One region of the Paenibacillus sp. cl141a genome, then DNA from elsewhere that is predicted to be linked to it. Evidence: riboswitches for the same ligand, from Rfam matches in the RefSeq annotation. Region 1 holds a riboswitch; the other holds the start of a gene.
What was found. Region 1 has a riboswitch for thiamine pyrophosphate ahead of BMX45_RS00905 (YkoF family thiamine/hydroxymethylpyrimidine-binding protein). Riboswitches for the same ligand answer to the same signal wherever they lie in the genome.

Region 1 (7,941 bases):
TTGCAGCAGACGTAGAGCATTACGAAATTGCCGAGGCGTCTTATCACTACATCATTGCCTGTTCATGCCTGGAGCATTTGAGCTCGGAAGAAGCCTTCGTAAGTAAGGTCAAACAAATGCAGGCTGGAACCGTGGACCAAGGCATTCACTGCATCATGATGAGTACGGAAGTGAAGGAAATCGATCGGGAGACTGGTTTAGAGGAAGAGGGGTTAATCGAGCTGAATCTGTCGACCGAAAGGGCCTTTTCCATCCTTGATGAGCTGTATTCGGAATGGGAAATCTTAACGAGGCGGCAGGTGCAGCAGGATATTCAAGAAGTGAAGGAGGGGAGAGACGTTCTTTTCCGAAGTCAATGGATGACCTTCACTGCGAGAAAAGGAGGGGATTGACCATGGTGAAACATACGCATCTCGGCGTTTATGGAATACTGATTCAGCATGATCATATCCTGTTGATCCAGAAAGCGAGAGGGCCGCATAAGGGGAAGTGGGATTTACCGGGCGGCTCGATCGAGTTCGGCGAAGAGCCGGAGCATACCCTTCAGCGCGAATTTAAGGAGGAAACCGGACTTGGTTCAATTAAGGGAAGCATTCGGACGGCCGTCTCTTACACGATCGTGTATCAGTATGAAGCGAATCAGATGGAAGAACTGCATCATATCGGCATTATTTATGATGTCGAGCTGCTGGAGGATCAAGCTAGGATCCAAACGGACGGTGACGGTCAAGACTCCTTGGGAGCCCAATGGATTCCGATTGACACACTGGGCTCGCTACCGTTAACGCCTTTTGTCGAGATGATGATGGAGCCTGAATTCGAGACGAATCCAGAAGCGGGGATCGAAGAATGACGATGATATATTTTGTGAGACATGCGGAATCCCCATTTATCGAGGGGAAGGAACGGTCTCGTGGATTATCGGCGCAGGGATCGCTTGCTGCGGAGCGAGTGAAGGAGATACTGCTGGGTGAAGGGATTGACGCAATCCTGTCGAGCCCTTATCAGCGAGCCAAGGACACGGTTCAACCATTGGCGGACGCTTTAGGATTACCGATTGCGGAGCAGGAGGACTTAAGAGAACGGATGGCCGGCGATTTGCAGGGACATTCCTTCCCTGATGCCAAAAAGAAATTGTTCCAGGATCCGGCCTTCTCCTTCCCCGGAGGGGAATCCGGTAAAGCCGCGCAAAGCCGTGCGGTTCGGGCCTTCGAGGGAATTTTGAATGCATATGGAGGCAAGCGGGTAGCGATCGGCACGCACGGCGATATCATGACACTCATGCTCCAGCATTATGATGAGCGCTTCGATTATCATTTTTGGCTGGGAACCACATTGCCTGATATTTACCGGGCCGAGTTTGAGGAAGGGCGGCTTGCGAATCTAGCGCGGTTATGGAGCGAGCGTCAAGAGATAGGATGATAAAAAGGCCAAGAATCTCGATAGATTCTTTGGCCTTTTAAGTTTAGATACGATAAATGCGAGTTTATGCAGACTGCGTCACTGCTTAAAATTTGAAAATGTTGATGGTTTTCTGCAGCCGGAAAACGGCGTTATTCATCGCTTCCGCTTCTTCAGCCATCTTCTGGATCGACGAGATGCCTTCGTTCATGGAGGCCGACACTTGCTCCGTTCCGGCAGCGGATTGCTGCGTGATTGCGGATATATTCTGAATCGCGGAAGAAATGTTCTGCGCGCTATCCAGCATGGACTGGCTTTCTTTGGAGAAAGCGGCGATCTGTTCCGAGATATACTGCACGCTGTTTACGATCTCCATAAACACTAGCTCTGCTTCGCGAATCATTTCGGTCTGCTGCCTGACGACCTCTTCATTGATTTTGATGTTTTGGGACGCGTGTTTGATGTCCGATTCGATGCTCCGAACGAGATTGAATACTTCCCGGGTTGAAGACGTAGATTCTTCGGCCAGTTTACGCACCTCCTGGGCGACAACGGCAAAGCCTGCGCCATGCTCGCCAGCTCTGGCCGCTTCGATGGATGCGTTCAGGGACAACAGGTTGGTCTGATCGGCAAGCTCGGAGATCGTCTCCGTAATCTTCGTGATGCCCCTGGCGCTTTGGGCCAACGCATCGATGGATTCCGAAACCTTGGCCGTGGCATCAATGTTCCGCTGCATCCCTGCAGACTGCTTGGCTACCGAATCCCTTCCTTGTTCAACCAGTCCCAGCGTTTCGATCGAGCGGGTATTCATTTCCTGGGTCGAATGCGTATAATTGCTGACCTTCTCTTCGATCTCACGGATGGAATGCGTCATTTCGGATACGTCTTCCGAAATTTCGTTGGCGCCGACGGCCAGCTCGTTGGAGGAAAGAGAGACTTGATTCATCACTTGAATAAGCTCCTGGTTTTTAATCGAGATGCTTGAGCTTGACGTCATTACCTGACGGGTGATATCCGAGGTTTCCTGCAATATTTTGCGAAGCTTGTCCACCATGCTGTTGAAGGTTCTGCTCAGATCGTTCATGCCGCCAACCTCCTCCACCTGGAAGGTGAAGTCGCCTTTGGCGATTTTGGCGGAAACGCTGGAAATTTCCGCAAAGGAGTTCGTAAGCGTTTTCTCAATGAGACGAGAAAGAGGAAAAGTAAGTCCGGTTAGCACCACTACGATGACCACGCCAATGATTGCTTTACCCATCAGAATAAACGCAAGCAGCATGGGTACCGCAAACAAAGCGGCAATGAGATAACAGGCTGCGGTGATTTTTTGAGACATAGGGAGTCTGTTGAACCATGCCATAAGAATGAATCCTCCTCAACAACATAGGATATATTTACCACGATTATAGCATCGAAGGGCTAAACTAGATATAACGAATTGACAAAAAGTGTTGAATTAGGTCGAAAGAACTGAGTGTGATGAAAGTGAGGGGAAGCATAGCCATATGCAGATCCCCTCTTGATGCATAGATATGAAGCCGGATTATTTCACCGCACGAAATAAGGCGGAAGCGAGATAATCCGTATTATCCAGAATCATGCGGTCATGCTTGAACAGCGTTTCCCAGAGCGCAACATCGAACAGGAGTCCTTTATCGCGCTGCTCAAACGCATCCAGATGACGGGTTTGCTCTTCCTTTAATTGCTCGTTGAAGTGGTTGTACTCCAAAAATTCAGACTGCTTAAAACCGCAAGACAAGAGGGCCTCCGCCCATTCTTCCCTCATCATCAGATTAGGAATGCCGAAGAATTCGAGCAGCTCCTTAAGCTTCGGCTCCGGCATCGGCTTATCCAGCAGCAGTTCCCTGTCCAGCAAGACGCCTCCGCGATCCAGAACGCGGTAATATTCGGGCAGCGATTTCGAGGCATCCGTAAATACGGTGACGGACTCGGCCATGATCAGATCAAACCGATTGTCTTCGAAAGGCAATGCGCATACATCCGCCTGCAGGAATTCCACGTCCATACCCATGGCTTCGGCTCTTGCGCGGGCTTTTTTGATCATGTTTTCGTTCAGGTCAATGGCGGTCACTTGATAACCCATCTCCGAAAGATGGCAGGCGGTTCTGCCGGTTCCGCACCCTACCTCCAAAATGCGGCTGCCCGGTTGAATGGGATAATTCTTCAGCATTCTGAGGGTTGCCTCGAATCCTCCCGGGTGGGCACTGCCCATGCCTAATCTGGAGAGCATGTGAATGTAATTCATCTCATCTATCCCTTCTTCCTTATCGTCAATGCGGGTAATCGTTTATTTACCATATGATTCAGGTACGTTTGGGGTTTTCGTTGAATTTAATATTTTGAGCCCTTTTTTGTGGCGGATGAGTGAATTACTGGAGGGAACGGCCATGAGACTGGAACCGACGGAGGCAGCGATACGCGTCATGCAACGAAATTATCCCGACTGCTTGCTTGCCGTACTTGGCGGCAGCGCGAGCTGTGGCGAATATAATGAACAATCCGATCTGGACATCATCGTCATTGAACGGGACGGATATGACTTCAGCAGGAAGACGATCGAGGCGCATGGCTGGATCGCGGAAATATTCATATTGTCTTTATCCTCCTATCGCGAATATTTCGATGAGGGAGTGCTGGCGGCGAATCCGTCTTTACAGCGGATGGTCGCCGAAGGGACGGTGCTGCGTTCGTTGCCTGAGGGAGTAGAGGTTCGGGCGGATGCCCGGCGTGATTTGAATTACGGCCCCATGCCCTTGTCGCCGAGCGATATTGCCGAATACCGCTACATCCTGACCGAGTTTTTGCTGGACTTGACAAGTCCCCGCAGAGAAGGCGAAAAATGGTTTACGGTACACAAAATAGCGTCGACTTTATGCGAATTCGTGCTGAGGGCAAACCGGGAGTGGACGGGTGAAGGGAAGATGCTGTTCCGTTTGTTCAACCGCTACAGCCCAGCCTTGGGGGATCGGCTGGAGGCAGCGCTTCTGGCGATTTATCGGGAGGATGATCCTGAGGACCTTATTGCATTGACGGAGGAAGTGCTCAGCCCGTACGGAGGCAAGCTGCTGGTCGGATATGAGGAATAATAAGCCTTGCATAAAAAAGAGGGGGTACATCAGCCGTGACGCTCGCCCGCCACAAGCAATAAGATAATAACGTGATTAACTCACGTCATTCTTTTAAATCCAGGAGGGATCTTCATGAGCGGAGCATACGGCGGCGCATGGGGCAATTCAGTAGGAACTATATTGGTTCTCTTTATCCTGCTCGTAATCATCTTGAGTGCTTGGGTTTAAACACCGTCAATATTCTTGCCTGCAATTGATAAAGGCCCGGCGCTTGCCGGGCCTTTATCTGTTGAAAAGGACCTTAAGCTTTGACTTTGGGAGATGGACTGTGCGCCGAAACCACCGCGGTCATGACCAGATGGCTGCTGTCGGATTGGATCGCATGTTGGAACGCGTCTTCGAGTGATCCGAACACCCGGGACAACGTCCCGTCCAACCGGCTGGCGTAATGAACGCTTCCACCGAATGTGCCCGCTGCCTTCGCACGATCCACTTCTGCGTAAATGACATCCATGTAATTGGCGCTCCCCAACGGGTAAAGTGCGAATTGGCAGGCCGTTTCGATATCGGCGTGTTCCCCGATATCGTGGTTTAAGCGGGTCGAATCCTCGTCCATATACGCATCGGCATCCGTATCACCCGGACAGCCGATAGAATAAGTACCGTTAAAGACCGTGTGCACGCCGCTAGCCGCGGCATGAGCGAATATCGCTCTCGTCACATCAAACACATGCTCCGCACGTCCGCGAATACAAGTGCTCACATCATCCGTTTGGATCCATACCTTTTCCGAATCCACGGAACGAAGCGCCTCCGTGATCACTTCCACGAACCGATCCGTCATGGGAAATACCGAGAACCGGCATCCCACGATCCGGCTCGTTCCGCATACAAGCTCATTCATAAATTTTTTTCCTCCCCATTGTAAAAGTCCACGCAAAAAAACCGCACCCCATGAAGAAGTGCAGTTATGCCTACGCAAAGAAATAAACATAAATGCTACACTTCCCCACGCTAGTATGATCTAGATCGGGTGATAAGGGTTAACGGCGGCCCGCCGTCTCTCAGCACATGGCACCCCTAGTACAGCCAAACATCAAATATGCAGTTGGTAATCAAGCCGGCTCCAAGAACTTCCGAAGATCAGAAGGCGAAAGGCCTGCTTCCTGTGTTATTGTATCGTTTTGCCGGCAGGTTTTCAATGGCAGGGCACCATAAAAAAACCGCCTATTCCAATCCAATGGACTGAATAGGCGGCTTATGCCGGTAATGGCTTACTTGTATACCTTCACGCGATCTTCGAGCGGCGCAAATTCTTTTTCGCCCGGATCTGCAACCGGTTTGCCGAAAGGCATTTGAGCGATCAGCTTCCAGTTTTCCGGAATGTTCCATTCGGACTTCACTTTCTCGTCGATCAACGGGTTGTAATGCTGGAGGGATGCGCCCAGGCCTTCTGCCTCGAGGGACGTCCATACCACGAACTGCAGCATGCCGTTGGATTGGTTCGACCAAACCGGGAAATTGTCGGCATACAGCGCGAACTTTTGCTGCAGGTCGGCAACTACGTTATTGTCCTCGAAGAAGAGAACAGTGCCGTATCCAGCGCGGAATGCGCCCATTTTTTCTGCTGTGGATTTGAAAGCCTCTTCGTCTCCGACAACTTCTTTCAGAATGCCTTCGGTCAGGTTCCACAGTTTGTCATGCTGTTCGCCAAGCAGGACAACGACGCGTGCGCTTTGGGAGTTGAAAGAAGACGGAGTATATTTAACGGCTTCATTAACAATCTCCTGGATGCGTTCGTCGGAAATGACCGGGTCTTTGCTGATGGCATAATGGGAACGGCGATGCTTAAGTGCTGCTGAAAAATCTTTAGACATTGAAAAAAACCTCCTGATGTAATCATGTTTGCATAAGCCTGATAACAAAGATGTCCTTTAATTCAAGCAAATATGCATGTTGAGTTGAATTGCTGTCGTTGAATTATCATTCCACATTAACTTACGTTTAGTTAGAAATAATAATTATGTTAGCATATTAATATAACTTAGAGAGATTGTCAACGCCTCGAAAGAAAGTCAATTTATATTTTTTATACCCGGTTACTGAGAATTAAATCAGCTTCTACATCCGTATGGATTTCGGGAACCGCGAATCCCAAGCGGCTCAGCCTTGGTGATATAAAGTTTTATCTCTGCGAAACTCCATATTATGAACAAATCATGAACAAATGATACTTGGATGAATAAATTAAATGATTTTGATTCTCAATTATACTTGTCGACTGAGAATGTGAATGATATAATCCATATCAGAACGCAAATGATAATCAATCTCAATGAGAATGGTTGGGGAATTGCTGACTGCCGGGAGTTCGACAGACAAACGCATAGAAGGAAGAGCCATGAAGATTAGATACTTATTCGCAGCCGTTGTGGTACTCTCGATAATCTCGTTATTTATTGGAGTTAAAGATATTTCGCCACTGGAACTGTTCTCGATGACAGAACAACAACAGCATATTATGCTTGTCAGCCGGATTCCCCGGCTTGTCAGCCTCATATTGGCGGGTGTCAGCATGAGTATCTGCGGATTGATCATGCAGCAGCTCAGCCGCAACAAGTTCGTATCGCCGACCACGGCGGGCACCATGGACTCCGCCAGATTGGGGATCTTGGTCGCCATGCTCGTCTTTACGACAAGCGGCCCGCTTATCAAAATGCTCGTGGCATTCGTATTCGCGCTGGCAGGAACCTTTATCTTCATGAAGATACTGGATCGGATCAAGTTCAAGGACGCGATCTTCATTCCGCTGGTAGGACTTATGTTCGGTAATATCATCAGTTCGGTCGCGACCTTCTTTGCCTACAAATATGATCTTATACAGAATATGTCGGCTTGGCTGCAGGGCGATTTCTCCATGATCATGAAGGGCCAATACGAAATGCTGTATCTCAGTATCCCGCTTGTGATTCTGGCTTACCTGTTTGCCAACAAGTTTACGGTAGCCGGAATGGGAGAGGAATTCGCAACCAACCTGGGACTTCATTATCGGCGAGTCGTGAACCTGGGATTGGTCATCGTTGCGCTGGTTACGGCTTCCGTAGTACTGACCGTCGGCGTGATTCCGTTCCTTGGTCTGATCATACCTAATATTGTCAGTCTGTACTTAGGGGACCATTTGAAAAAAAGCCTTTCGCATACCGCGCTGCTGGGGGCCGGGTTCGTACTGTTCTGTGACATCCTTGGCCGGATCATCATTTATCCCTATGAAATTCCGATTAGTCTGACCGTGGGCGTACTCGGAAGCGGTATATTCATTTTCTTACTGATGAGGAGAAAGGCTTATGACTTATAAAGCCAAACTCGGCCTGTTGGCCGCGGCGGCAATCATCCTGGTGGCAGTCTTTCTGTTCATTGATCTTGGCGGCAATTGGGATTACGCCCTTCCAAGACG
Region 2 (7,941 bases), on a different contig from region 1:
TTCGATTCCAGCGGATCAGGCGCTTCTCCAGCAGGGTGATCAGCAGCACCATCAGCAGGCTGAGCAGGACGATGATCAGAATGGCAACAAACACCCGGTCCGTACGGTAGCCGGATTTTTGCAGCATCATATAGTAGCCGATGCCCCGGTCTGAGCCGATCCATTCCCCGATCACCGCACCCATGACCGAATAGGTGGCCGCGATGCGGATCCCGGAGAAGATGGAGGGGAGCGCATGCGGCAGCTCCAGCTTGGTGAAGATCTGCCATGAAGTGGCTCCCGCCATCTGCATGTAATTCATCATGGTTCGGTCGGTACGCGCCAGTCCGTCCAGGGCGGCAACGGCTACGGGGAAGAAGCAGACCAGGGTAATCACGATAACCTTGGGCAGCATGCCGAAGCCGAACCAAATCATAAGGAGCGGGGCGAGAGCGATCGTCGGCACGTTCTGGCTAAGAATAAGAAGCGGATAAAGGGCAGTTTTGAGAAAAGGCACCAGATGCAGGGCCAACGAGATGACAAGGCCGATCGCCGTACCGATCATAAATCCGACCAGGGTTAATTGCAGCGTGGCCAGCGTATGCTGAAAAAGGCCGGAGGCGCCGGTGGCGGCTTCATGCCCGATAGCCGTCGGCGCTGGCAAAATATACGGCTCTATATCGAATACCGATACCGCGGCCTGCCATACCGTCAAAAAGAAAAGGACCGCCGCAGCGGGCGGCCAAACGGAGCTCCACCAGCCTTTTCTCATGGACGGTATTTCTCAGTCAGCTTATCCATGCTGATGCCGCCCGGATGGTGCGCGATTTTGACCTGGGATATGACGCTGGGACTTCCTGCTTTCACCAGCGCCTCATGCATGCGCTCAACGATCTTCAACAACTCGGAAAGCTCCCCTTCCAAGGTGGTTTCGAGCGCATGGACCTCGTATTTCACGCCCGACTCCTGAATGACCCGGATCGCTTCATCCACATAAGGAATGCTGTCGCCTCCATCCGGCGTTCTGGGTATCACTTGTATGCTCAAGAGGGTGTTTGCCATCTAAACTCATCCTTTCATGCAAGCTATATTGTAATGGAAGAGAGGCAGCCTGCCGGACAGGCCGTCTCTCTTCCAAATTAAATGCATCCTATGGTTTCTCCGGTAAAAATTCATTGGTGAAGGCGCTGTCCGCATCGAGCTCCTTCTCGAGCAGCTTGCGTTCAAACATCCAGTCCGCATACCCCGACCATACTTCGGCTTTCTGCTCGCCCCAGCGGGCGGCATCATCCTGATAGCGGGGACTTAGCCATTTCTGGCTGGCAAGAACCAGCTCGGCATCCAGCTCGGGAACGGCCTTCGTCAGCAGGGCAGCCGCATCCTCAGGATGTTGAATCGCATAGTCGTACCCTTTTGAGGTCGCCCGCATGAATGCTTTGACAAGCTCCGGGTCCTCCTGGATCAGCTTCTCGTTCGTTACGATCACCGGCGTGTAATAGTCAAGCTGCTCGGAGTAGTCCTTCACATAGATCATGTCAAGCGGCTCGTTCCGGAGCTCGGCTTCGATACCGGTCCAGGCATAGAAGATCCAGGCAAAATCAATGTCGCGTTTGACGGCCGTAAAATAATCGGCATCGCCCATGTTAACCATATTTACTTTGCTGACATCGGCGCCGTCGATCTCCATGATGGATTTCATGACGGCTTCCTCAACAGGCGAGCCCCAGCCGCCGTAGGATTTCCCTTCAAAATCGCCAGCCTTGACGATCCCCTTGTCCTTGGGGGCGGCAAAGCCGGATGTATTATGCTGAATAATCGCCGCAATGGAGACGAGCGGCAGGCCTTGGGTTCTGGCAAGCGTGACGCCTTCCTGGTAGCTGATGCCAAACGGCACCTTGCCGGATGCGACCAGCGTATCCGTTCCGCCGGCTCCCGGCTGGACGATCTGGACGTTAAGCCCTTCTTCCTCATAATACCCGAGCTCCTTGGCTGCATACAGCCCGGTGTGGTTCGTGTTGGCCGACCAATCGAGCATCAGCTGTACGTCGCGGAGCTTTTCGGCCGCCTGGCCGTCTGCGCCCTCGGTACCTGTATTTTCGTTCTTTCCGCCTGTACCGCATCCGGCCGCAACCAACAGCAGGGCGCAAGCGAGAAGCAGCGCCATCCATTTTCCCTTCTTCATCGTGTCTTCTCTCCTTTGAATTCTCTTTCTATGACCTCGTTGACTCCACAAAAAAAGCGCCCTGAATGATATCAGGACGCATGACGGCGTAAGTGTATACCACGGCAAATCATAGCTGCCGCAAACATGGACTTCCTACGCTGGCATTACCCAGATCAGGTGTAAGGGTCAGTATCATCGGATACACTCTCAGCCGGCCTAATTCCAGCTCCCCCGGGATTTATGAAGTTTCGGACGTTACACCCGTTATTATAGTCCTAACGCAAAGACCTGTCTAGTTCGAAAGGGGATGCGAACGAGGCAGGTCTTCGTATTGGACATGGCTTGTGCGGTTGGAAGAATGAACCCTGTTAACCATTCACGGGATGAAGCATTTTGATATGAACCTGTTCGTCAGCGGTTAGCGCTGGAAGAACTCAATCCATTCTCCTTCGGGACCGTGGACGAAGAAATAGCGGTACCCGTTCGGAAGCGTTACGATTTCCTCGTCAAGATGAGGTACATCCAGTCCCTGAACGCGCGCATATTCCGCTTCGATGTTATCGGTGCTGACGGCGAAATGATGGACGGTGCCCTCTGCGGGAAGCGTGTCGCTGTAACCCTGGATAAGCTCGACTTCCGTTTCGTCGCTGCCGTTAAATCCGAGGAATGCCAGCTGGATGACGCCATTGGTATGGGTAAGGCGATCCTTCAGTTCAAGTCCGACGACGGTTGTGTAAAAAGCAATCGTGGCTTCAAGGTCCCGAACGACAATGCCGACATGATCCAATCGTTTCTGTGACAAGGCTAAACACCCTTTCCGATTCATATGAGATATGAATGAAATGTTATCACATAATTCCTATACGTCAAGTGGGTCTTGAGGACGGAAAGCTTTTGGAGCGCGATGGTTTAATAGAGTAGAATCGATGGTCTTTCTTTCATTTCCTCATCTTTACTTTTAGGTGGGTAAAAAGTATCATGAGAACTATAACTATTAATTCAAAAGACCTAACAAACAAGCGTTGAAGAAAGCTTGCCTTTTGGCCGAGGAGGAATGCTTATGAGTCCAAATCCAGCAGATCATCTGTGGATTCGACTCGCCATCATATATGCATTCATTCAGATAATGACGGTTCTGTGGATGCCTGATGCTTTATTGCTTCAGCGTGTTCTAGTCATTATGGCTTCCGCTGCCGCTTCCGTCTATTTACTACGGATCAGTCGGCATTACGAGCCGCATCTTCGAAGGTTTTGGCTTATGGTAAGTGCCGGGCTGATGGCGGATGCCTCGGCTCGAATCATCGATGCTTGTTATTTTTGGCTGGGGAAAGAGAGCGCTTTCCGGACAATTTTGACTCAATTATTCTGGGGATTCGAAATCATCCTGTTTGCAAGCTCCCTCATTTATCTGTTCCGCCACGTTCAAGGTTCGTTTCGGGGAGTGCGGTTTATGCTGGATATCGTGATCGTTGGCATAACGGTCATGACGGTAGGTTGGGAATATTTCATCAAGCCTGAGCTTAACGGTTTGGCGAATGAAGCCTTGTGGGGAAAGCTGTGGGTGGACATGCTGTATCCGCTGTGCGCAACGGTGCTTATTTTCTTCACCCTGGTATTGTATTTTAACACAGGGCAGTTAAGAAAACGGGCAGTTTTCCTGATATGCCTTGGCGGGAGCATGTACATTGCCGCCGATGTTCTGCATATGTATCTCGTCGATTATAAGCATGTTGAAGTTCGTTCATACCTGTATCCGCTTTATACGTTATCGGTATTCATCATTGGTTTGGCAGGAGGGCGGTCAGCTCCCGATGCCCGAAATCAATCGTTGGATGAGAGGGAGTCCCGTTCGTTCGGAAATCTGATCGTAAGATATCTGCTTCCCTACAGCGTGCTTGGCGGGATGTTTGCCCTTATGGTGCAGCGGTTCGGAGGATGGAACGGGCTTTTTACCGGCCTATCCCTCTGCGTCATCCTGATTCTGATCAGGCAGATCCTGATCCAGTTCGAGAATGACCGCTTGTTTGACCGGCTGCATCAAAGCTTGATGCAGAGCGAGACCTTGGCGCATCGCGACGATCTTACGGGACTCTGTAACCGCCGCTACTTTAACGCGAGGCTGTCGAGCTCGCTGCAGGAGGCGGACCGTGCGGGTTCCCGCGTAGGGCTGTTATATATGGATATGAACCGTTTTAAACGAGTCAATGACCGCTACGGCCATCGCGCCGGTGATTTGTTGATTCGTAAGGTCGCGACCCGTCTTCAAACCCTTGAATCCAAAGGCGTTCTGGTTTCCCGTTTAGGAGGGGACGAATTTACGGTAGTGATTCATCCGGCCGGCGAGGATCAGGAACTGATCTGGATGGCGGAAGAGATCTGGACGATGCTGAGCGAGCCGTATGAGCTGGAAGGGCATGAGGTCCGAACCACGCCGAGCATCGGCATCGCGGTCTATCCGGATCATGCCAGGAACGACCAGGAGCTGATCGGTCGCGCGGATGCGGCGATGTATGCGGCGAAAGAGCGAAACGCCCGCTGGCATTTCGATGTGGAGCGAACGATGCTGCTGCAGCTGTTGGATCAAAAAGTCGAATAGATAAAAGATTCGGGTATCGACAATGTGTTGTTAAGAGCAATATAAGTCGATTATTGTAGAATTTAGCGCACTCATTGCACGAATCTTGCGCATTTCTCGCAAAATAGGTCATAACTTCGATATAAAATCCATAAAATGCAAAGAAATCATATTCAAAATGCCGATAAGAAGCATAGTGAGAGCTAGCTTGCCAAGGAGGACGAACATGATTTGCGACAATTGCAGCACCTTTGAACCGATTGAGGACCAGGGGACCATTCATATGAAGCCTGCAAGTGGTGAGCTTATTCAATTGCTGGCAGTGAACGGCTACGCGGTACAAGAGAGCAATGAGGGTTGTGCTGTGAACTACAAGGTACGAGCGGACCTGATCTCCATTATCGAGTGTCTGCAACCCCTTCCGCTGAAGATTCGTCAAGAGCTGTCCTTCTGTGTTACCCGTGGAGGAGCTCCGCAAATCCGGCATTCGTGGATCCCTATGCAGAAGTTCGAACTGCAGATGGAGCATTATGATATGGTGAATGTCATTTTACATAAGCAGTTTACGAGCTACATGCAGCCCATCGTGGATCCAACCGAACAGATCGTGGCCTATGAATTTCTCCTTCGACCGGTAGAGTGGGGACTCCGGTTCCAGCCGTACGAGCTGTTTGAGACAGCCCGAAAAACCGGACTGCATTCATTCCTGGACCAGGCGGCACGAACCAGTGCGATTGAGACCAGTGCCGAGTGGCTTCCGATCGGAGTGAAGCGGTTCGTGAATTTCCTGCCGTCCTCGATATATGATGCGCAGATGTGTCTGAGCCACACCTTCAATACGATCGACAGGCTCCATCTGGATCCGAGGGATTTCGTATTCGAAGTGGTGGAAACCGAGAGAATCGACGATGTGAAGCATTTGCAATCGATATTCGAGGTTTATCGAAGCCACGGCATCTCGGTAGCGATGGATGACGTCGGCGCAGGTTATTCCACATTGGAGCAGATGATTAAGCTTAAGCCGGATTATGTGAAGATCGACCGGAGTCTTATCGACCATTGCGATCGAAATCCCGCCCAGCAGAAGCAGCTCGAAATGATCACGAACATGGCCCATGATTTTGGGGCCATGGTGCTTGCAGAAGGCATCGAGAGACGGGAGGAGTTTCATTTTTGCCGAGATATCGGGATCGAGCTTTCGCAGGGGTATCTGTTTGGGAAGCCAGCCGAACGCCCTCCGCGTGATCCTCATACTCAACTGATCTACTCATAACATACATAATCGGCAATTCCCCCGCACGGAGGCGCAAAGCGATGGCATTTATCTGATCCCGGCTTATGGCTGAAGCCGAACCTGCAGATGATGCCTGACATGGACGAAGACGGGTTCTTCAAGAATGAGCCATGATGTAGAGGAGCCCGTTTTCTGTAAAAACAAGAGCCCTGGAAGATTCTCCAGGGCTCTTGTTTTTGTATGGGCCGGCGCATTGAAGCTCCGGAACCTTTTATCTTGCAGCCGTTACCTCTCCCAATCCGCTAATGGCGTATTCCTTGCCGTTCACGTTCAGGACAGCAGGCGTATCCGTTTCGTTTACGATGAGGGTTTCATGGCCTTTAACGTTAACCTTCAGGCGGGATCCGCGGAACATCACCTTGAAGGAGAAGGAGGACCAATGACCCGGAATGAACGGGTTCAAATGCAATACGCCGTCCTTCACGCGCAGGCCGCCGAAGCCATGCACAACCGACATCCAGGTTCCCGCCATGCTGGTTGTATGACAGCCGTCCTCGGTATCGTTATTGTAGTTGTCCAGATCCAGGCGGGCTGTACGAAGGTACATCTCGTACGCCTTTTCCTGGTACCCGAGCTCGCAAGCGAGAATGGAGTGTACGCATGGCGAGAGGGAGGACTCGTGTACCGTGAACGGTTCATAGAAGTCGAAGTTGCGTTTTTTTGTAGCCAGATCGTACCGGTCCCCAAGGAAGAACAATCCTTGCAGCACGTCGGCCTGCTTAATGTACACCGAACGCAGAATGCGGTCCCAGGACCAGTTCTGGTTCAGCGGCAGGTGGGCAGGGTCCAATTCCTTCACCGGCACCAGCTCCTTGTTAAGGAAACCGTCCTGCTGCAGGAAAACGCCGAGTTCCTCGTCTATCGGGTAGTACATTTTGCTGATGATATCCTGCCATTTGGCCGTTTCCGCATCCTGCAGGGCAAGCTTCGCCGTAAGCTCGGCATAGCGGGAATTCTCATTCTCTTTCAAATACTCCAGCACGTCGAGCGTATATTCCATCGTCCAGCTGGCAATGCGGTTGGTATACCAGTTGTTGTTGACGTTGTTCTCGTACTCGTTCGGGCCGGTAACGCCCAGCATCATATACTGGTCCTTCGCCGGCACGTAATTCACGCGTTCTTCCCAGAAACGGGAGATTTCCACGAGCACTTCCAGGCCGTATTGGCCGAGGTAAGAGAAGTCGCCGGTATAGTTGACATAGTTATAGATGGCATAGGCAATCGCGCCGTTACGGTGGATTTCTTCAAACGTAATCTCCCACTCGTTATGGCATTCCTCGCCGTTCATCGTCACCATAGGATAGAGCGCCCCTTTGGTGAAGCCGAGCTTTCTGGCATTTTCCTTCGCCTTTTCCAGGTGCTTATAACGATAGATCAGCAGGTTGCGCGAGATGCTGGCATCGGCAGTGCTCAGATAGAACGGCAGGCAATAAGCCTCGGTATCCCAGTAGGTGCTGCCGCCGTATTTTTCCCCGGTAAAGCCCTTCGGCCCGATGTTCAGGCGGTCGTCTTCGCCGCTATAGGTTTGGTTCAGCTGAAAAATATTAAAGCGGATCGCTTGCTGGGCGGCCACATCGCCTTCGATGACGATATCGCTTTCCTTCCATTTGTCGCCCCAGGCATCGGCCTGCTCCTTCAGCAGCTGTTCAAATCCAATCTCCACCGCCGGTTCCAACACAGCACGCGCAGCATCCACCAACTCGCCGAATCCATGATTGCGGGAAGTGACGTTGGCCACGTATTTATAGATGGTGACGGCTTCGCCTTCGGATACGGGTACGCTTACGCGGTTCGCGGCATATTTCTCTTTTTCGATCAGCTCGGCTTGAAGATCCAGCTTCGTCCCGTTCTTAACAAGGCAATAAGACATGGCGGACGTAACATGGAAATCGAGTTTTTTGGTTTTTACGGTTAATGCGGCCGACCCTT

Region 2: another riboswitch for thiamine pyrophosphate. It lies ahead of BMX45_RS13200 (ABC transporter substrate-binding protein); the one in region 1 lies ahead of BMX45_RS00905 (YkoF family thiamine/hydroxymethylpyrimidine-binding protein).

Annotation. Positions count from the first base shown of each region.
Region 1 is NZ_FNZO01000001.1:181,871-189,811, forward strand. It holds gene BMX45_RS00870 (class I SAM-dependent methyltransferase) at 1-392, shown strand, start outside; gene BMX45_RS00875 (NUDIX hydrolase) at 395-853, shown strand; gene BMX45_RS00880 (histidine phosphatase family protein) at 850-1,422, shown strand; gene BMX45_RS00885 (methyl-accepting chemotaxis protein) at 1,508-2,758, opposite strand; gene BMX45_RS00890 (class I SAM-dependent methyltransferase) at 2,942-3,664, opposite strand; gene BMX45_RS00895 (nucleotidyltransferase domain-containing protein) at 3,807-4,505, shown strand; gene BMX45_RS00900 (hypothetical protein) at 4,620-4,715, shown strand; gene BMX45_RS00905 (YkoF family thiamine/hydroxymethylpyrimidine-binding protein) at 4,789-5,391, opposite strand; TPP riboswitch at 5,477-5,579, opposite strand; gene BMX45_RS00910 (nitroreductase family protein) at 5,762-6,364, opposite strand; gene BMX45_RS00915 (ABC transporter permease) at 6,889-7,842, shown strand; gene BMX45_RS00920 (iron chelate uptake ABC transporter family permease subunit) at 7,832-7,941, shown strand, end outside.
Region 2 is NZ_FNZO01000004.1:88,955-96,895, reverse strand. It holds gene BMX45_RS13210 (ABC transporter permease) at 1-751, opposite strand, end outside; gene BMX45_RS13205 (MTH1187 family thiamine-binding protein) at 748-1,041, opposite strand; gene BMX45_RS13200 (ABC transporter substrate-binding protein) at 1,130-2,161, opposite strand; TPP riboswitch at 2,277-2,386, opposite strand; gene BMX45_RS13195 (VOC family protein) at 2,562-2,945, opposite strand; gene BMX45_RS13190 (GGDEF domain-containing protein) at 3,204-4,739, shown strand; gene BMX45_RS13185 (EAL domain-containing protein) at 4,945-5,991, shown strand; gene BMX45_RS13180 (glycoside hydrolase family 65 protein) at 6,224-7,941, opposite strand, start outside.